Regions from separate parts of the Lysinibacillus sp. FSL K6-3209 genome, predicted to be linked through region 2. Evidence: a T-box and tRNA genes for the amino acid it is inferred to sense, from the RefSeq annotation. Region 2 holds a T-box; the other regions hold tRNA genes.

Evidence for each region. A T-box is a leader RNA that pairs with one kind of tRNA and senses whether it is charged. The one in region 2 lies ahead of MHH88_RS15375 (valine--tRNA ligase), so its partner is inferred to be a tRNA-Val.
Region 1: it has a tRNA-Val gene. The T-box ahead of MHH88_RS15375 (valine--tRNA ligase) is inferred to sense a tRNA for this amino acid. The anticodon was not compared.
Region 3: it has a tRNA-Val gene. The T-box ahead of MHH88_RS15375 (valine--tRNA ligase) is inferred to sense a tRNA for this amino acid. The anticodon was not compared.

Annotation. Positions count from the first base shown of each region.
Region 1 covers NZ_CP150264.1:4,373,542-4,380,407, forward strand. Annotated here, with positions in the region: gene MHH88_RS21255 (anti-sigma factor) at 1-211, opposite strand, end outside; gene sigW (RNA polymerase sigma factor SigW) at 225-788, opposite strand; gene rocF (arginase) at 922-1,827, opposite strand; tRNA gene MHH88_RS21270 (tRNA-Lys) at 2,007-2,079, opposite strand; tRNA gene MHH88_RS21275 (tRNA-Gln) at 2,092-2,166, opposite strand; tRNA gene MHH88_RS21280 (tRNA-Tyr) at 2,187-2,270, opposite strand; tRNA gene MHH88_RS21285 (tRNA-Val) at 2,287-2,362, opposite strand; tRNA gene MHH88_RS21290 (tRNA-Glu) at 2,436-2,510, opposite strand; tRNA gene MHH88_RS21295 (tRNA-Asn) at 2,627-2,703, opposite strand; gene MHH88_RS21300 (AMP-binding protein) at 2,973-4,550, shown strand; rRNA gene rrf (5S ribosomal RNA) at 4,677-4,792, opposite strand; rRNA gene MHH88_RS21310 (23S ribosomal RNA) at 4,978-6,866, opposite strand, start outside.
Region 2 covers NZ_CP150264.1:3,149,849-3,156,714, reverse strand. Annotated here, with positions in the region: gene MHH88_RS15400 (uroporphyrinogen-III synthase) at 1-408, shown strand, start outside; gene hemB (porphobilinogen synthase) at 405-1,385, shown strand; gene hemL (glutamate-1-semialdehyde 2,1-aminomutase) at 1,385-2,677, shown strand; gene MHH88_RS15385 (SRPBCC family protein) at 2,801-3,247, shown strand; gene MHH88_RS15380 (valyl-tRNA synthetase) at 3,388-4,071, shown strand; T-box leader at 4,354-4,676, shown strand; gene MHH88_RS15375 (valine--tRNA ligase) at 4,856-6,866, shown strand, end outside.
Region 3 covers NZ_CP150264.1:162,500-169,365, forward strand. Annotated here, with positions in the region: rRNA gene MHH88_RS00930 (16S ribosomal RNA) at 1-734, shown strand, start outside; rRNA gene MHH88_RS00935 (23S ribosomal RNA) at 1,101-4,028, shown strand; rRNA gene rrf (5S ribosomal RNA) at 4,144-4,259, shown strand; tRNA gene MHH88_RS00945 (tRNA-Val) at 4,270-4,345, shown strand; tRNA gene MHH88_RS00950 (tRNA-Thr) at 4,349-4,424, shown strand; tRNA gene MHH88_RS00955 (tRNA-Lys) at 4,431-4,506, shown strand; tRNA gene MHH88_RS00960 (tRNA-Leu) at 4,529-4,613, shown strand; tRNA gene MHH88_RS00965 (tRNA-Gly) at 4,662-4,736, shown strand; tRNA gene MHH88_RS00970 (tRNA-Leu) at 4,742-4,830, shown strand; tRNA gene MHH88_RS00975 (tRNA-Arg) at 4,844-4,920, shown strand; tRNA gene MHH88_RS00980 (tRNA-Pro) at 4,930-5,006, shown strand; tRNA gene MHH88_RS00985 (tRNA-Ala) at 5,027-5,102, shown strand; rRNA gene MHH88_RS00990 (16S ribosomal RNA) at 5,246-6,797, shown strand.

The DNA of each region.
Region 1 (6,866 bases), 1.2 Mb from region 2:
GCGCCATCACCGCAGCTTCGAAATCCGGAGGTGCTGTAATATGGGAAGCACTCTTCACAAAGGCGATCGTTTCACTCAATTCTTGCATCAATTGTTTGCAATCACCGCATGATTGCAAATGTTGTTTTAACTCTTGCTCATGCTCACGACTAATGTCACCGTCTAAATAATCATGCATATAGTCAATAATATGCTCTGGACAAATATTCATGACGCTCCCCCTCCTACAGATTGTTTAATTGCTTTCGTAATGCTTCGCGTCCGCGGTGAATTCTCGTTTTCACTGTCCCAAGAGGCATATCCAAAATTTCACTGATTTCCTGTAATGATAATTCTTCGATATATTTCAATACTATAACTGAACGATATTTATCCGGCAATCGTCCAATCTCATATTGAATACGATCTTGTAGCTCCATCTGCTCTAACTGTTCCTCTGGTAGTTGGTCATCTGCTGCAATCTGTGAGTACATATCGAGTCCTTCTGTACCAGCTACCTCCGCATCTAAATAATAATCCGGCTTTTTCTTTCTAATACGGTCTATGCAGAGGTTCGTCGCAATGCGATAAAGCCACGTCGAAAATTTTCTTTTTTGATCAAAAGTATGCAAGTTCATATAAGCTCGAACAAATGCTTCTTGTGCAATATCCTCAGATTCTTGCTTGTTTCCTAACATTCGGTAGCATACTTGGTACAGTTTGTGCTGATAGAGACTCACAATATCGGCAAATGCGTTTTGATCGCCTTTAAGCACTTGTTTTATTCTCTTATTTACTAACGCATCCATTGTGTTTACTTCTCCACCTTTACAACTGTCTTATACTATACGACCCGACTATAAGAAAAGTTTCAATTTATATTCAATTATAACAAAAGTTTTTTAAACGATGTGACGATAAACAATTTTTTCACAATTTACATTAAACTAGTGTCTCACCAAACAAAGAACCTATTAATGCCACTGCTACATCTGCCGTTTTATTTTTCTCGTCTAGTATAGGATTCACCTCAACAAATTCAGCAGATGTTAGCATCCCTGATTCTTGTAGCATTTCCATTGCTAAATGACTTTCACGATACGATATACCACCAGGCACCGGCGTTCCCACTCCTGGTGTATAAAGCGGGTCTAGACCATCTAAATCTAATGATAAATGTAAGCCGTCTACTTTCCGTTCTTGTAAGTAAGCGATTGCATCTTCCATCACACGCGTCATACCAAGTCGATCAATTTCATGCATTGTATAGACTTTAATACCTTGTTGGCGAATTAACTCACGCTCCCCCGGATCTACTGAACGTGCCCCGATAATAATGACATTTTCAGGCTTAACCTTTGGGGCATAATTACGAATTTTCACAAGACGTTCATGACCCAGCCCAATACTAACCGCAAGTGGCATGCCGTGAATATTACCAGATGGTGTTGTTTCAGGTGTATTCAAATCAGCATGTGCATCAAACCAAATAACACCTAGGTTTGGGAAGTGCTCAGCCAGTCCTGCCAGCGTACCGATTGCAATACTATGATCGCCACCAAATACAAGCGGGAATTTTTTTTGCTCTAACACTTCATGTACTTGGTTAGCTAATGTGGTACTGATATCTATAACTTCCTCTAAATTTAATAGCTGTTTATCAATTTCTTTACTATCATGCTTTTGACTAACAAGTATATCTCCCTGATCATGTACTTCGTGTCCGATTGCCTCTAATCGTTCTACAACGCCCGCATATCGAATTGCACTTGGTCCCATGTCAACCCCTCTTCGTGTTTGACCGTAATCGGTTGGTACTCCAATAATTGATACTTGTTGTTTATTCATGTTTTTATACCCCCTTTTGGTGATAAGACTATTGTAAAGCCTACAATACACTTGGCTCAACCCAACAAAAAACCGTATATTTATTCATTTAATATAAATAAAAAAATCTCCTGCTGTTTTCAGCAAGAGATTAGTATCTGTAGTTAATGTTACACTTTTGAATTTAATATATAGAAAAGTGAGCCATGAAGGACTCGAACCTTCGACCCTCTGATTAAAAGTCAGATGCTCTACCAACTGAGCTAATGGCTCATAAAAGAAAAATGGCTGGGGTACTAGGATTCGAACCTAGGCATGACGGAATCAAAATCCGTTGCCTTACCGCTTGGCTATACCCCATTCATTTGAATAAATAAAACTGGTGGAGGGGGACGGATTCGAACCGCCGAACCCTAAGGAGCGGATTTACAGTCCGCCGCGTTTAGCCACTTCGCTACCCCTCCGAAAAAAAACACTATATGGTGGAGGATGACGGGCTCGAACCGCCGACCCTCTGCTTGTAAGGCAGATGCTCTCCCAGCTGAGCTAATCCTCCATAGAAACAGGTGTTATTTCTTCACAGTTTATTTATCTTTTTAAGCCTATGCATTACTACGATGCTGTAAAAATGGTGACCCCTACGGGATTCGAACCCGTGTTACCGCCGTGAAAGGGCGGTGTCTTAACCGCTTGACCAAGGGGCCGTTTATTATGTCTCAAACAAGACAAGATTTATATTAACATCATTTTCATTTTGATGCAAGTATTTTTTAAAAATTTCTTTTCAAAATTATAAATTAGTTAAAAAAGTGCAAAAAAATGGCTCCGAAGGCAGGACTCGAACCTGCGACAACCTGATTAACAGTCAGGTGCTACTACCAACTGAGCTACTTCGGAACAATACTATTTAATTTGGTTTTAACAACCTCTTAAGTACATTTATTATTATAGCAAGCATTCTAAATTATGCAATACTTTTTCAACAAAATTTTTTAATTTATTGCATAATTTTCGAATTCACGTCAATCTAACCCCGATAGTTCTCTATTAAATCTAATATTTCTATTTAATGTACCAAATATTCTTGCTGTATATTATTGTAATTGATAAAATATAAATAGTTTTACGAATTTTCTATTAAATTTGTTTTGGGGAGGAATGTTCATATGGTAACAAAGGATTTAATTGCACCAGAACTTTACAACATCACGGAGGAATTAGAGAAATTCTCCCAAGATAGTGATCGCCAAGCTATAAGATGGTTGGATGCACAACAAAACCGACGCACAATTTCTTATGCCGATCTCATTCAAAAAATGAATCAATACGCGAATGCTTTTACAGAGAGAGGATTACAAAAAGGGGATCGTGTTTTAGTCATTATTCCACGCCTACCAGAAGCTTATTTTGTTTTCCTTGGCTGTTTAAAAGCAGGGATCGTTCCAATCTCTTGTTCAGAGATGTTACGCGCAAGTGATTTAGAATATCGTATGGAACACGCTTCTGCAACCGCTGTTATTGCCTACGAAGCATTTACTAGTGAAGTAGATAAAATTACTTCTTCCGTAGCAGCCTTAGATAATAAATTAATAATTGGCAACGCTACGCACAATTGGGTGTCTTTAGATGCATTAGCTGAAAAGCAACCAACGAGCTTTACAGCCGTTGCGACAAAACGGGATGATATGGCATTTCTTTCTTATACTTCAGGCACAACGGGTAAACCTAAAGGGGTGGTTCACTCTCATGGCTGGGGCTATGCACATATTCGAACAGCTGCTTCCAAATGGCTTTGTGTACGTGAAGGGGACTTAGTATGGGCTACAGCAGCACCTGGCTGGCAAAAATGGATTTGGAGTCCGTTTTTATCGACAATAATGTTGGGAGCAACTGCTTTTGTCTATCATGGTAGTTTTGAACCTCATACTTATCTTCAGCTCCTGCAGGACGAAAAAGTCAATGTGCTTTGTTGCACGCCGACAGAATATCGTATTATGGCAAAGATTGATAATCTTAAAGATTACAACTTAGCTGCATTAAGAAGTGCTGTTTCTGCAGGTGAGCCACTAAATCGTCCAGTTATCGAAACATTTATGAACAATTTCGGTCTGAAAGTACGAGATGGTTATGGACAAACGGAAAATACATTATTAATAGGTACACTTGAAAACACAGAGTTACGACCTGGTTCGATGGGTGTTCCTACACCTGGAAATATTGTACGTATTATAGACCATGAAGGGAATGAAGCACCTGTAGGAGAAGTTGGAGACATCGCTGTTCATAAATCATCACCTGCCTTATTCAAGGAGTATTACCGTGAGCCTGAACGCACGCAAGCTGCCTTTAGAGGTGAGTGGTATATTACAGGTGACCAAGCAAAATGCGATGAGGATGGATACTTCTGGTTTGAAGGACGTGGAGATGACATTATTATCTCATCAGGCTATACAATTGGACCATTCGAAGTGGAAGATGCTTTAAATAAACACGAGGCTGTACAAGAATGTGCAGTTGTTGCAGCACCGGATGAAATTAGAGGCCATATTGTAAAAGCGTTTGTAATCTTACGTGAGGGCTTTAGAGGGCGTGATGAGGACGAATTAATAAAAGAGCTTCAGGAGCACGTTAAAGCACTAACAGCACCTTATAAATACCCTCGTAGTATTGTCTTTTTAGATGAGCTTCCAAAGACAACATCGGGCAAAATTCGTCGTATTGAATTACGTGCGACTACTGTTTAAAAAAACAATTTTGGAGACATTTCACGCATTATGGTGAAATGTCTCCAATTCTTTTTCTATAGTCAGTTTTATATTTTAAAGAAATAAAAAAAGCCACTACTGAGTGTATCAGCAGCGACTTTTTGCGCCTAGCGACGTCCTACTCTCACAGGGGGAAGCCCCCAACTACCATCGGCGCTAAAGAGCTTAACTTCCGTGTTCGGTATGGGAACGGGTGTGACCTCTTTGCCATCATCACTAGACTATTTACGGCTTTCAATATACATCGTATTTCTTTGTCAGCTTCATTCGTTCAGTCAGTCACGTACAGACGTACGCTCCTTCCTTCTCTCAATCGCTTCCGCGAACTACTCGTATCTTGAAACCCTTTTATGAAAGGTTGTTCTTTCAAAACTGGATAAACGGTTCATTGAATGTTTCAAACTTTTTGGTTAAGTCCTCGATCGATTAGTATTCGTCAGCTCCATGTGTCACCACACTTCCACCTCGAACCTATCTACCTCATCGTCTTTGAGGGATCTTACTTACTTGCGTAATGGGAAATCTCATCTTGAGGGGGGCTTCATGCTTAGATGCTTTCAGCACTTATCCCGTCCACACATAGCTACCCAGCGATGCCTTTGGCAAGACAACTGGTACACCAGCGGTGTGTCCATCCCGGTCCTCTCGTACTAAGGACAGCTCCTCTCAAATTTCCTACGCCCACGACGGATAGGGACCGAACTGTCTCACGACGTTCTGAACCCAGCTCGCGTACCGCTTTAATGGGCGAACAGCCCAACCCTTGGGACCGACTACAGCCCCAGGATGCGATGAGCCGACATCGAGGTGCCAAACCTCCCCGTCGATGTGGACTCTTGGGGGAGATAAGCCTGTTATCCCCGGGGTAGCTTTTATCCGTTGAGCGATGGCCCTTCCATGCGGAACCACCGGATCACTAAGCCCGTCTTTCGACCCTGCTCGACTTGTAGGTCTCGCAGTCAAGCTCCCTTGTGCCTTTACACTCTACGAATGATTTCCAACCATTCTGAGGGAACCTTTGGGCGCCTCCGTTACCTTTTAGGAGGCGACCGCCCCAGTCAAACTGTCCGCCTGACACTGTCTCCTGCCCCGCTAAGGGGCATGGGTTAGAATTTCAATACAACCAGGGTAGTATCCCACCGACGCCTCCTTCGAAGCTGGCGCTCCGAGATCTCTGGCTCCTACCTATCCTGTACAAGTTGTACCAAAATTCAATATCAGGCTACAGTAAAGCTCCACGGGGTCTTTCCGTCCTGTCGCGGGTAACCTGCATCTTCACAGGTACTATAATTTCACCGAGTCTCTCGTTGAGACAGTGCCCAGATCGTTACGCCTTTCGTGCGGGTCGGAACTTACCCGACAAGGAATTTCGCTACCTTAGGACCGTTATAGTTACGGCCGCCGTTTACTGGGGCTTCAATTCGCAGCTTCGCTTGCGCTAACCACTCCTCTTAACCTTCCAGCACCGGGCAGGCGTCAGCCCCTATACGTCACCTTACGGTTTTGCAGAGACCTGTGTTTTTGCTAAACAGTCGCCTGGGCCTATTCACTGCGGCTCTCATGCGCTTGCACGCTCAAGAGCACCCCTTCTCCCGAAGTTACGGGGTCATTTTGCCGAGTTCCTTAACGAGAGTTCTCTCGCACACCTTAGGATTCTCTCCTCGACTACCTGTGTCGGTTTGCGGTACGGGCACCTCTCACCTCGATAGAGGCTTTTCTTGGCAGTGTGAAATCAGGAACTTCGTCCATACGGACTCGCCATCACAGCTCAACGTTACAGTGTGCGGATTTGCCTACACACACGCCTTACTGCTTGGACGCGCACAACCAACGGCGCGCTTACCCTATCCTACTGCGTCCCCCCATTTCTCAAACGGTGAGGAGGTGGTACAGGAATATCAACCTGTTGTCCATCGCCTACGCCTATCGGCCTCGGCTTAGGTCCCGACTAACCCTGAGCGGACGAGCCTTCCTCAGGAAACCTTAGTCATACGGTGGACGGGATTCTCACCCGTCTTTCGCTACTCATACCGGCATTCTCACTTCTAAGCGCTCCACCAGTCCTTCCGGTCTGACTTCAACGCACTTAGAACGCTCTCCTACCACTGACATCGTAGATGTCAATCCACAGCTTCGGTGAATCGTTTAGCCCCGATACATTTTCGGCGCAGCGTCACTCGACCAGTGAGCTATTACGCACTCTTTAAATGATGGCTGCTTCTAAGCCAACATCCTGGTTGTCTGTGCAACGCCACATCCTTTTCCACTTAACGATTACTTTGGGACCTTAGCTGG
Region 2 (6,866 bases):
GCCGATGTATTTGTTAAAGAGTTTCCTATTGTTGCAGGGCACAATCCAACATGTTTATTTATTCGTGGGGAAAAAGCGAAAAAGACATTAAAGGAAGGGTTGCCCTTCAAATTAAATGAATGGACGGTTTATGAAACGATTGAGCGCCACGACCAAAAACAAGTAATTATCGACTGTATCCAGCAACATTCAGATGTTACCGTGATTTTTGCAAGTCCTTCGGCTGTAGATGTCTATGCAATGGATGTAGCGTCAGTCGTTGGATGGAAAGCGGTACGTGTGGCGGCAATCGGACACATTACAGAAGCAGCTATTGTAAACCACGGTGCAACTGTAGACATTATGCCAAGTATTTATACAATGCAAGCAGTCATCGAGGAATTAACGAAAGTAGAGGAAAGAACATGACAAATTTACAATTTCAAAGACATCGTCGTTTACGCGCAAATGCAATGATACGATCTATGGTAAAAGAAACTTACTTACACAAAGAGGACTTAATTTATCCTATTTTCGTGATGGAAGGCGAAGATATTAAAAATGAAGTTCAGTCAATGCCAGGTGTTTTTCAATTCTCATTAGATAATCTTGGTGCTGAAGTGGATGAAGTGGTTGCTTTAGGTATTCCAGCAGTTATTTTATTTGGTTTACCAGCTGAAAAAGATGAAGTGGGGACAGGTGCTTTCCACGATCATGGAATTGTTCAAGAAGCGACACGCCTTATTAAAGAGCGTCACCCAGAGCTGTTAGTGATTGCTGATACATGTCTGTGTGAATTTACAGACCATGGTCATTGCGGCTTGATTGAGGGCGATCAAATTTTAAATGACGCTTCTTTAGATGTTTTAGCACGTACTGCCGTATCACAAGCAAAAGCTGGTGCAGATATTATTGCACCGTCAAATATGATGGATGGCTTTGTTACTGCCATACGTACTGGTCTTGACGCAGCGGGCTTTGAAAATGTACCAATTATGTCCTATGCCGTAAAATATGCATCGAGCTATTACGGCCCTTTCCGTGATGCGGCTGATGGAGCACCACAATTTGGTGATCGTAAATCATACCAAATGGACCCATCAAATCGCATGGAAGCTTTCCGTGAAGCAGAATCTGATATTGAAGAAGGTGCGGATTTCTTAATCGTGAAACCTGCCCTAAGCTATTTAGATATTATTCGAGATATGAAAAATAACTACACATTACCGATTGTTGCTTATAACGTTTCTGGTGAATATGCAATGATTAAAGCTGCAGCTATCAATGGTTGGATTGAAGAGAAAAAAGTAGTGCTTGAAACATTGCTAGGTATGAAACGAGCAGGCTCGGATTTAATTATCACTTATCATGCTAAAGATGTAGCACGTTGGTTGGAGGAGAAATAATGGCGCGTTCTTACGAAAAATCAAAACAAGCATATGCAGAAGCTATCAACTTAATGCCAGGTGGGGTTAGTAGTCCCGTACGTGCATTTAAATCAGTAAATATGGATCCAATATTTATGGAATCTGGTCATGGTGCAATAATTACAGACATTGATGGCAATGAATATATTGACTATGTACTATCATGGGGCCCTTTAATTTTAGGGCATACTCATCCGGAAGTTGTAAAAGCCATTGCAGAAACTGCAGCGAAAGGTTCTTCTTTTGGAGCTCCTAGCTATACAGAAAATCGTTTAGCTAAGCTAGTATTAGAACGTTTACCTGGCATGGAGATGATTCGCTTTGTATCGTCAGGGACAGAGGCAACAATGTCTGCATTACGTGTAGCACGTGGTGTAACTGGTCGCGACAAAATTTTAAAATTTGAAGGCTCTTATCATGGTCATGGCGATTCATTATTGATAAAAGCTGGTTCAGGTGTGGCGACATTAGGCCTACCTGATAGCCCTGGTGTACCTGCAGATATTGCACGTAATACATTAACGGTAGCTTACAATGATTTAGCAGGTGCTAAACAAGTATTTGAAAAATTTGGTGCAGAGCTTGCGGCAGTGATTGTTGAGCCAGTGGCAGGGAATATGGGCGTTGTCCCACCACAGCCAGGTTTCCTAGAAGGCTTACGTGAATTAACAACAGAGCATGGAGCGCTGCTAATCTTTGATGAGGTTATGACAGGCTTCCGTGTTGACTATGGCTGTGCGCAAGGTTACTTTGCTGTAACACCAGATATGACAACGCTAGGGAAAGTAATTGGCGGCGGTCTACCTGTAGGTGCTTTCGCGGGTAAGAAGGAAGTGATGGAGCAAGTAGCACCAGCAGGTCCAATTTATCAAGCTGGTACATTATCAGGTAATCCATTAGCAATGACAGCAGGCTATGAAACGTTATCCCGACTTGATGAAAACTCCTATGAGTATTTCAAAAAGTTAGGAGACCAACTAGAAGCAGGATTTAGAGCTGCAGCTACAAAGTATAATATTCCACATACGGTGAATCGCGCTGGCTCCATGATTGGTTTCTTCTTTACAAACGAAGATGTAATCGATTTTGCTTCAGCGAAAACGTCTGATTTACAATTATTTGCGGAATACTTCCGTTTAATGGCAGAAGAAGGTATTTTCTTACCGCCTTCACAATTTGAAGGATTATTTATTTCTACTGCACATACAGAGGAACATATCGCGAAAACGGTCGATGCTTTCCATAAAGTGTTTGCCCAATTAGCAAAATAAGTGATCTAAAGCCATCCATTGGGGTGGCTTTTTTTTGTCAAAATTAAAACTTTCAGCATAGCCAAATAGTGGGCGTTTTAGTTTATAATAGAGCTATTCAGAAAAGAAAGTAGTGGTTTTGAAATGGCAACAGGCACACATACAGTAGAAGTACCCGTAGCAATTGAACATGTTTGGGAATTCGTGAGTGACATGGAAAAATGGGCAAAGCTTGTCCCAGGTTATAATGCACATACGATGATAGATGATAAACACTCTACGTGGACATTTAAAGGTAATGTTGGTGTACTGAAAAAAACGGTAGAAGTAGAGATTACAATTTTAGAGTGGACAGCACCTTCAAAAGTAACTTTTGAATTAAAAGGTCTATCAGATAATTTCACAGGAAATGGCTATTTCTTAGCGGAAAGCATTGATGCAAACAATACAAAAATGACAGGCTTTTTAGAAGTTACAGCTGGAGGCTTAGCTGGTCCTGTATTAAATCCAATCTTCAAGCCAATCGTTCCAAAAGCTACCCAAATGTTGACAGATCGCGTAGCAAATAAAATAAAAATGGTAAACGTATAAGCGTAAAGGCATGCCTGAATAAAATCAGGCATGCTTTTTTAATGGTAAAAATCTTGTAACAAACGTTGGCTAGCATACATTCTGATTGCAATTCATATGATGCTAAGGGAGGGATTATTATCGAACAGAAAACTTGGAATATGCGTGAAACATTTTGTTTTCCGGGATATGGTTGCCCAACAGAAATTGCGGCTGTACAGATAAAGCCGCAATGGCAATCGATGCAATTAGAAGACTCGTTAAGATTAAATGGGATTTATCATATTACAGCGCATGTACGCTTCGATTTTCAAGACATGCAAACGTTCATGGATGCCGAAGATTTAATCAGTATTGATGCACTCGATATTCAAGGAGATACTGGCTATTTTGAATATGCAGTCCCATTAAATGTTGATTTACCAAAAGAGGCAGCGATTGAAGATTTAATGGTGAAAGACATTCGTCCAATACTGTCCAATCAAATGTGTCAGCTTGAATGGACAGTGACGAGTACATTTCGAAGTGACGCAATACCAATGCCAGTAGTAGAAAAAGTCGATGTTGTCGAGGAACAGGTTGTTGTAGCCAAGACGCAACTTCCTATAGAGGAGTCTACGTTTATTGAGCAAACTGTCCAAGAAATGAAAACGACACCTGTAGAAGCATCCGCAAAAGCTAAACAATCGGTACCAGCCGAACAACAAAGAATTGTCCTTAGAGAATCTTCCAGTCACTCTGCTGTGCGTGAATCAAGTTCCTGGAATGAAGTAGAAACAATGATTTGGGATTTAACAGAAGACTATACTCCGCTCAAAGTTCGTGTATCAAATGATATCTTTTAAAAGTAAATAGCATAGAAGTAGTAAAAGTAATAAGATGATAAGATCTCCAGAAGTTGGGATGATGATAACACGGATAAACTGAAAACCACAAATCGGTACAATAATTGTTCTACAATAAAATCGGAATTGTCGTAGCCAAGGTGGTAAAAGCCAAGGGTTATACTTACGTCGTCGCATATGAATAGTCACTTCCTTTTCTATTTACTTTTTTAAGACTAGCTGAAATTAACTAAATCACTTGAAAAAATAGATGAATTTGCGGTACAATGTGGAAAGCTGAATATGGATGCTATGACAGGGAAGAGTAAATTATTTGTGCATTTATAGAGAGGAAACGGTAGCTGAAAAGTTTCTATTTGTGCGTAATCGAACGTAGCCCTCGAGCAGCTTTAGTGAACTAATAGTAGTTAAAGCCGGTTAAACACCGTTAACGAATTGAGAGCCAGCTGTAATAAGCTTAAGACATCCAGCATGAATTCTTCCTTCTAATGTATAAGGGCATTTAAAGTGCGCTAATAGGAGAAGTAGTGATGTGCGAGTGTTGCTTATCTTACTCTGCTGGAATTAAAGGTGGTACCGCGAACTTAAACTCCTTCGTCCTTTTGTTGACGATAGGAGTTTTTTTATTTGCTAAAAAGATGTCTGCATTTTATTAGCGAATAATCCAAAGGCATTTGTCACTGATTTATTTGATGTGAATACACTGGTAAATCAAGACGAGTAATTATGAAGCTTGCCTAAGCGCATAAATGTCAAAAATTATTTCACAACAGGAGGAGTCAATATGACAGAAAACATTTCAATGCCAACGAAATACGATCCGCAGTCTATTGAAACGGGTCGCTATGAATGGTGGCTACAAGGTAAATTTTTTGAAGCGCAACCTGAAAGCGGGAAGGAACCTTATTCAATCGTTATTCCACCACCGAACGTAACAGGGAAATTGCATCTTGGTCATGCATGGGATACAACATTACAAGATATATTAATTCGTATGAAGCGTATGCAAGGTTATGATGCACTTTGGTTACCAGGAATGGACCATGCAGGTATCGCTACACAAGCAAAAGTAGAGGCAAAACTACGTGAAGATAATATTACACGTTATGATTTAGGACGTGAAAAATTCCTGGAAAAAACTTGGGAATGGAAAGAGGAGTACGCTGGGCATATTCGCGCGCAATGGGCGAAGCTTGGCCTTGCATTAGACTACTCTCGTGAACGTTTCACACTCGATAAAGGTTTATCGGATGCCGTTAAAACGGTTTTCGTGCAATTATATGAAAAAGGCTTAATTTATCGTGGGGAGCGTATCATTAACTGGGACCCAGCAGCGAAAACAGCCTTATCGGATATTGAAGTTATCTATCAGGATGTACAAGGTGCATTCTATCATATGAAGTACCCATTAGCAGATGGTTCTGGCTATGTGGAAGTTGCAACGACACGTCCTGAAACAATGCTTGGGGACTCTGGCGTAGCAGTTCACCCGAAAGATGAGCGTTACCAACATTTAATCGGTAAAACGGTTATTTTACCAATCGTGGGCCGTGAAATTCCTATCGTAGCAGATGATTACGTTGATATGGAATTCGGTACAGGTGTAGTAAAAATGACACCAGCTCATGATCCGAACGACTTTGAAGTTGGTAATCGTCATAACTTAGAACGTATTCTGGTAATGAACGAAGATGGCACAATGAATGAACTTGCGGGTAAATACAATGGTATGGATCGTTTTGAATGCCGTAAGCAAATTGTTGCCGATTTACAAGAAGCAGGTGTCCTAATCAATATTGAAGAGCATATGCACTCTGTAGGACATTCTGAACGTTCTGGTGCAGTTGTAGAACCTTATCTTTCAGCACAATGGTTCGTTAAAATGCAACCACTTGCAGATGCCTCTTTAGAACTGCAAAAAGACGAGGAAGGTAAAGTTCACTTCGTTCCATCACGTTTTGAAAACACATATTCTCGTTGGATGGAAAATATCCGTGACTGGTGTATCTCTCGCCAATTATGGTGGGGACACCAAATTCCTGCATGGTATCACAATGAAACAGGTGAAATTTACGTAGGTAAAGAAGCGCCTGCAGACGCAGAAAATTGGACACAGGATGAAGATGTGTTAGATACATGGTTCTCATCAGCACTATGGCCATTTTCTACAATGGGTTGGCCTGACGAGGCAAATGAAGAATATCAACGTTACTATCCAACAAGTACGCTTGTAACAGGATACGATATTATTTTCTTCTGGGTATCTCGAATGATTTTCCAAGGTATTGAATTTACTGGACAACGCCCATTCAAAGATGTATTAATCCACGGATTGGTACGTGATGGCGAAGGACGTAAGATGAGTAAATCACTTGGTAATGGTGTGGACCCAATGGATGTTATTGAGAAATACGGAGCGGATTCACTACGTTATTTCTTAGCAACAGGTTCATCTCCAGGTCAAGATTTACGATATACAACGGAAAAAGTAGAATCTGTTTGGAACTTTGCTAATAAAATTTGGAATGCTTCCCGTTTCGCACTTATGAACATGGATGGAATGACATATGATGAAATCGACTTAACTGGTGAAAAATCAGTAGCCGATAAATGGATTTTAACGCGCTTGAATGAAACAATTGAACGTGTGACTTCATTAGCAGAACGTTATGAGTTTGGTGAAGTAGGTCGTGAACTATATAATTTCATTTGGGATGATTTCTGTTCTTGGTATATTGAAATGGCGAAACTACCGCTGAATGGTGAAGATGAGGCTGCTAAGAAAACAACTCGAT
Region 3 (6,866 bases), 1.6 Mb from region 2:
CGTAAACGATGAGTGCTAAGTGTTAGGGGGTTTCCGCCCCTTAGTGCTGCAGCTAACGCATTAAGCACTCCGCCTGGGGAGTACGGTCGCAAGACTGAAACTCAAAGGAATTGACGGGGGCCCGCACAAGCGGTGGAGCATGTGGTTTAATTCGAAGCAACGCGAAGAACCTTACCAGGTCTTGACATCCCGTTGACCACTGTAGAGATATGGTTTTCCCTTCGGGGACAACGGTGACAGGTGGTGCATGGTTGTCGTCAGCTCGTGTCGTGAGATGTTGGGTTAAGTCCCGCAACGAGCGCAACCCTTGATCTTAGTTGCCATCATTTAGTTGGGCACTCTAAGGTGACTGCCGGTGACAAACCGGAGGAAGGTGGGGATGACGTCAAATCATCATGCCCCTTATGACCTGGGCTACACACGTGCTACAATGGACGATACAAACGGTTGCCAACTCGCGAGAGGGAGCTAATCCGATAAAGTCGTTCTCAGTTCGGATTGTAGGCTGCAACTCGCCTACATGAAGCCGGAATCGCTAGTAATCGCGGATCAGCATGCCGCGGTGAATACGTTCCCGGGCCTTGTACACACCGCCCGTCACACCACGAGAGTTTGTAACACCCGAAGTCGGTGAGGTAACCTTTTGGAGCCAGCCGCCGAAGGTGGGATAGATGATTGGGGTGAAGTCGTAACAAGGTAGCCGTATCGGAAGGTGCGGCTGGATCACCTCCTTTCTAAGGATATTTTCGGAATACAAACCTTGGGTTTGTAAGATTACGTTTTGCGTTCAGTTTTGAAGGTTTATCATTACGATGAAATACTTCAAAACTGTGCTCCTGTCGCTACGCTTTCGTCGCAAATTTGCGAAGAAGTAGAAACAGGTAGTGAATTTGTTCTTTGAAAACTGGATAAAACGACATTGAAATTGTAACAAACACATTTATTTTTTAAATTAAGTTTTTAGGCTTAATAACAAATGAAGGTTTCGAGATACGAGTAAGACAAGGAAGCGATTGAGTGAGAGAAGGAGCGTACCTCTGTACGTGACTGACCGAATGAATGAAGCTGACGCTGGATTACGATGTATATCGGAAGCTGCAGGTTAAGTTATTAAGGGCGCACGGCGAATGCCTTGGCACTAGGAGCCGAAGAAGGACGGCACTAACACCGATATGCTTCGGGGAGCTGTAAGTGAGCTTTGATCCGGAGATTTCCGAATGGGGGAACCCACTACGTTTAATCGCGTAGTATCTTGACGTGAATACATAGCGTCTTGAAGGCAGACCCAGGGAACTGAAACATCTAAGTACCTGGAGGAAGAGAAAGAAAAATCGATTCCCTGAGTAGCGGCGAGCGAAACGGGAAGAGCCCAAACCAAGAGGCTTGCCTCTTGGGGTTGTAGGACACTCTATACGGAGTTACAAAGGAATGAGTTAGATGAAGCGACTTGGAAAGGTCCGCCAGAGCAGGTAAAAGCCCTGTAGTCGAAAGTTCATTCCCTCCAGAGTGGATCCTGAGTACGGCGGAACACGTGAAATTCCGTCGGAATCCGGGAGGACCATCTCCCAAGGCTAAATACTACCTAGTGACCGATAGTGAACCAGTACCGTGAGGGAAAGGTGAAAAGCACCCCGGGAGGGGAGTGAAAGAGATCCTGAAACCGTGTGCCTACAAGTAGTTAGAGCCCGTTAATGGGTGATAGCGTGCCTTTTGTAGAATGAACCGGCGAGTTACGATTACGTGCGAGGTTAAGCTTTAGAAGGCGGAGCCGCAGCGAAAGCGAGTCTGAATAGGGCGAATTAGTACGTGGTCGTAGACCCGAAACCAGGTGATCTACCCATGTCCAGGGTGAAGGTGAGGTAACACTTACTGGAGGCCCGAACCCACGCACGTTGAAAAGTGCGGGGATGAGGTGTGGGTAGCGGAGAAATTCCAATCGAACTTGGAGATAGCTGGTTCTCTCCGAAATAGCTTTAGGGCTAGCCTCGTGATGAGAATACTGGAGGTAGAGCACTGTTTGGACTAGGGGGCCATCCCGGTTTACCGAATTCAGACAAACTCCGAATGCCAGATATTTATACACGGGAGTCAGACTGCGAGTGATAAGATCCGTAGTCAAAAGGGAAACAGCCCAGACCACCAGCTAAGGTCCCAAAGTAATCGTTAAGTGGAAAAGGATGTGGCGTTGCACAGACAACCAGGATGTTGGCTTAGAAGCAGCCATCATTTAAAGAGTGCGTAATAGCTCACTGGTCGAGTGACGCTGCGCCGAAAATGTATCGGGGCTAAACGATTCACCGAAGCTGTGGATTGACATCTACGATGTCAGTGGTAGGAGAGCGTTCTAAGTGCGTTGAAGTCAGACCGGAAGGACTGGTGGAGCGCTTAGAAGTGAGAATGCCGGTATGAGTAGCGAAAGACGGGTGAGAATCCCGTCCACCGTATGACTAAGGTTTCCTGAGGAAGGCTCGTCCGCTCAGGGTTAGTCGGGACCTAAGCCGAGGCCGATAGGCGTAGGCGATGGACAACAGGTTGATATTCCTGTACCACCTCCTCACCGTTTGAGAAATGGGGGGACGCAGTAGGATAGGGTAAGCGCGCCGTTGGTTGTGCGCGTCCAAGCAGTAAGGCGTGTGTGTAGGCAAATCCGCACACTGTAACGTTGAGCTGTGATGGCGAGTCCGTATGGACGAAGTTCCTGATTTCACACTGCCAAGAAAAGCCTCTATCGAGGTGAGAGGTGCCCGTACCGCAAACCGACACAGGTAGTCGAGGAGAGAATCCTAAGGTGTGCGAGAGAACTCTCGTTAAGGAACTCGGCAAAATGACCCCGTAACTTCGGGAGAAGGGGTGCTCTTGAGCGTGCAAGCGCATGAGAGCCGCAGTGAATAGGCCCAGGCGACTGTTTAGCAAAAACACAGGTCTCTGCAAAACCGTAAGGTGACGTATAGGGGCTGACGCCTGCCCGGTGCTGGAAGGTTAAGAGGAGTGGTTAGCGCAAGCGAAGCTGCGAATTGAAGCCCCAGTAAACGGCGGCCGTAACTATAACGGTCCTAAGGTAGCGAAATTCCTTGTCGGGTAAGTTCCGACCCGCACGAAAGGCGTAACGATCTGGGCACTGTCTCAACGAGAGACTCGGTGAAATTATAGTACCTGTGAAGATGCAGGTTACCCGCGACAGGACGGAAAGACCCCGTGGAGCTTTACTGTAGCCTGATATTGAATTTTGGTACAACTTGTACAGGATAGGTAGGAGCCAGAGATCTCGGAGCGCCAGCTTCGAAGGAGGCGTCGGTGGGATACTACCCTGGTTGTATTGAAATTCTAACCCATGCCCCTTAGCGGGGCAGGAGACAGTGTCAGGCGGACAGTTTGACTGGGGCGGTCGCCTCCTAAAAGGTAACGGAGGCGCCCAAAGGTTCCCTCAGAATGGTTGGAAATCATTCGTAGAGTGTAAAGGCACAAGGGAGCTTGACTGCGAGACCTACAAGTCGAGCAGGGTCGAAAGACGGGCTTAGTGATCCGGTGGTTCCGCATGGAAGGGCCATCGCTCAACGGATAAAAGCTACCCCGGGGATAACAGGCTTATCTCCCCCAAGAGTCCACATCGACGGGGAGGTTTGGCACCTCGATGTCGGCTCATCGCATCCTGGGGCTGTAGTCGGTCCCAAGGGTTGGGCTGTTCGCCCATTAAAGCGGTACGCGAGCTGGGTTCAGAACGTCGTGAGACAGTTCGGTCCCTATCCGTCGTGGGCGTAGGAAATTTGAGAGGAGCTGTCCTTAGTACGAGAGGACCGGGATGGACACACCGCTGGTGTACCAGTTGTCTTGCCAAAGGCATCGCTGGGTAGCTATGTGTGGACGGGATAAGTGCTGAAAGCATCTAAGCATGAAGCCCCCCTCAAGATGAGATTTCCCATTACGCAAGTAAGTAAGATCCCTCAAAGACGATGAGGTAGATAGGTTCGAGGTGGAAGTGTGGTGACACATGGAGCTGACGAATACTAATCGATCGAGGACTTAACCAAAAAGTTTGAAACATTCAATGAACCGTTTATCCAGTTTTGAAAGAACAAGTAAGTTTTAAAAAAAAGCTTGTAATTATAATATTTTATGTTATAATGAATCTTGTCTTTTAAATAGTCTAGTGATGATGGCAAAGAGGTCACACCCGTTCCCATACCGAACACGGAAGTTAAGCTCTTTAGCGCCGATGGTAGTTGGGGGCTTCCCCCTGTGAGAGTAGGACGTCGCTAGGCATAATACCCAGGAGGATTAGCTCAGCTGGGAGAGCATCTGCCTTACAAGCAGAGGGTCGGCGGTTCGAGCCCGTCATCCTCCACCATATGCCGGTTTAGCTCAGCAGGTAGAGCAACTGACTTGTAATCAGTAGGTCGTGGGTTCGATTCCTATAGCCGGCACCATTTTTTGAGCCATTAGCTCAGTTGGTAGAGCATCTGACTTTTAATCAGAGGGTCGAAGGTTCGAGTCCTTCATGGCTCACCATTTTAATTGCCAACAATAATATGCGGGTGTGGCGGAATTGGCAGACGCACTAGACTTAGGATCTAGCGCCGCAAGGCGTGGGGGTTCGACTCCCTTCACCCGCACCATTTATATATTAAAATAATAATTGCCAGGATAAATAATCTTATGCACATGCGGAAGTAGTTCAGTGGTAGAACACCACCTTGCCAAGGTGGGGGTCGCGAGTTCGAACCTCGTCTTCCGCTCCAAATGTGCCGGGGTGGCGGAACTGGCAGACGCACAGGACTTAAAATCCTGCGGTAGGTGACTACCGTGCCGGTTCGATTCCGGCCCTCGGCACCATTTTTAATATTTAGCGCCCGTAGCTCAATTGGATAGAGCGTCTGACTACGGATCAGAAGGTTGTGGGTTCGACTCCTGCCGGGCGCGCCAATAAATAAACGGGAAGTAGCTCAGCTTGGTAGAGCACTTGGTTTGGGACCAAGGGGTCGCAGGTTCGAATCCTGTCTTCCCGACCATTTCCTAAAATACAATTTATGGGGCCTTAGCTCAGCTGGGAGAGCGCCTGCCTTGCACGCAGGAGGTCAGCGGTTCGATCCCGCTAGGCTCCACCAATTAATGTAAATGAACCTTGAAAACTGAACAAGCAAAACGTAATCAATATAGTTTTTATTAGCTATCTTATGTTAGTGAACGAAACAAAATTTTGGACATCAAAATTGATGCCAGCAAAACAATTTGAGCTAATCAAATTTCTTTTATGGAGAGTTTGATCCTGGCTCAGGACGAACGCTGGCGGCGTGCCTAATACATGCAAGTCGAGCGAACAGAGAAGGAGCTTGCTCCTTTGACGTTAGCGGCGGACGGGTGAGTAACACGTGGGCAACCTACCTTATAGTTTGGGATAACTCCGGGAAACCGGGGCTAATACCGAATAATCTATTGTCCCTCATGGGACAATACTGAAAGACGGTTTCGGCTGTCGCTATAGGATGGGCCCGCGGCGCATTAGCTAGTTGGTGAGGTAACGGCTCACCAAGGCGACGATGCGTAGCCGACCTGAGAGGGTGATCGGCCACACTGGGACTGAGACACGGCCCAGACTCCTACGGGAGGCAGCAGTAGGGAATCTTCCACAATGGGCGAAAGCCTGATGGAGCAACGCCGCGTGAGTGAAGAAGGATTTCGGTTCGTAAAACTCTGTTGTAAGGGAAGAACAAGTACAGTAGTAACTGGCTGTACCTTGACGGTACCTTATTAGAAAGCCACGGCTAACTACGTGCCAGCAGCCGCGGTAATACGTAGGTGGCAAGCGTTGTCCGGAATTATTGGGCGTAAAGCGCGCGCAGGTGGTTTCTTAAGTCTGATGTGAAAGCCCACGGCTCAACCGTGGAGGGTCATTGGAAACTGGGAGACTTGAGTGCAGAAGAGGATAGTGGAATTCCAAGTGTAGCGGTGAAATGCGTAGAGATTTGGAGGAACACCAGTGGCGAAGGCGACTATCTGGTCTGTAACTGACACTGAGGCGCGAAAGCGTGGGGAGCAAACAGGATTAGATACCCTGGTAGTCCACGCCGTAAACGATGAGTGCTAAGTGTTAGGGGGTTTCCGCCCCTTAGTGCTGCAGCTAACGCATTAAGCACTCCGCCTGGGGAGTACGGTCGCAAGACTGAAACTCAAAGGAATTGACGGGGGCCCGCACAAGCGGTGGAGCATGTGGTTTAATTCGAAGCAACGCGAAGAACCTTACCAGGTCTTGACATCCCGTTGACCACTGTAGAGATATGGTTTTCCCTTCGGGGACAACGGTGACAGGTGGTGCATGGTTGTCGTCAGCTCGTGTCGTGAGATGTTGGGTTAAGTCCCGCAACGAGCGCAACCCTTGATCTTAGTTGCCATCATTTAGTTGGGCACTCTAAGGTGACTGCCGGTGACAAACCGGAGGAAGGTGGGGATGACGTCAAATCATCATGCCCCTTATGACCTGGGCTACACACGTGCTACAATGGACGATACAAACGGTTGCCAACTCGCGAGAGGGAGCTAATCCGATAAAGTCGTTCTCAGTTCGGATTGTAGGCTGCAACTCGCCTACATGAAGCCGGAATCGCTAGTAATCGCGGATCAGCATGCCGCGGTGAATACGTTCCCGGGCCTTGTACACACCGCCCGTCACACCACGAGAGTTTGTAACACCCGAAGTCGGTGAGGTAACCTTTTGGAGCCAGCCGCCGAAGGTGGGATAGATGATTGGGGTGAAGTCGTAACAAGGTAGCCGTATCGGAAGGTGCGGCTGGATCACCTCCTTTCTAAGGATATTTTCGGAATACAAACCTTGGGTTTGTAAGATTACGTTTTGCGTTCAGTTTTGAAGGTTT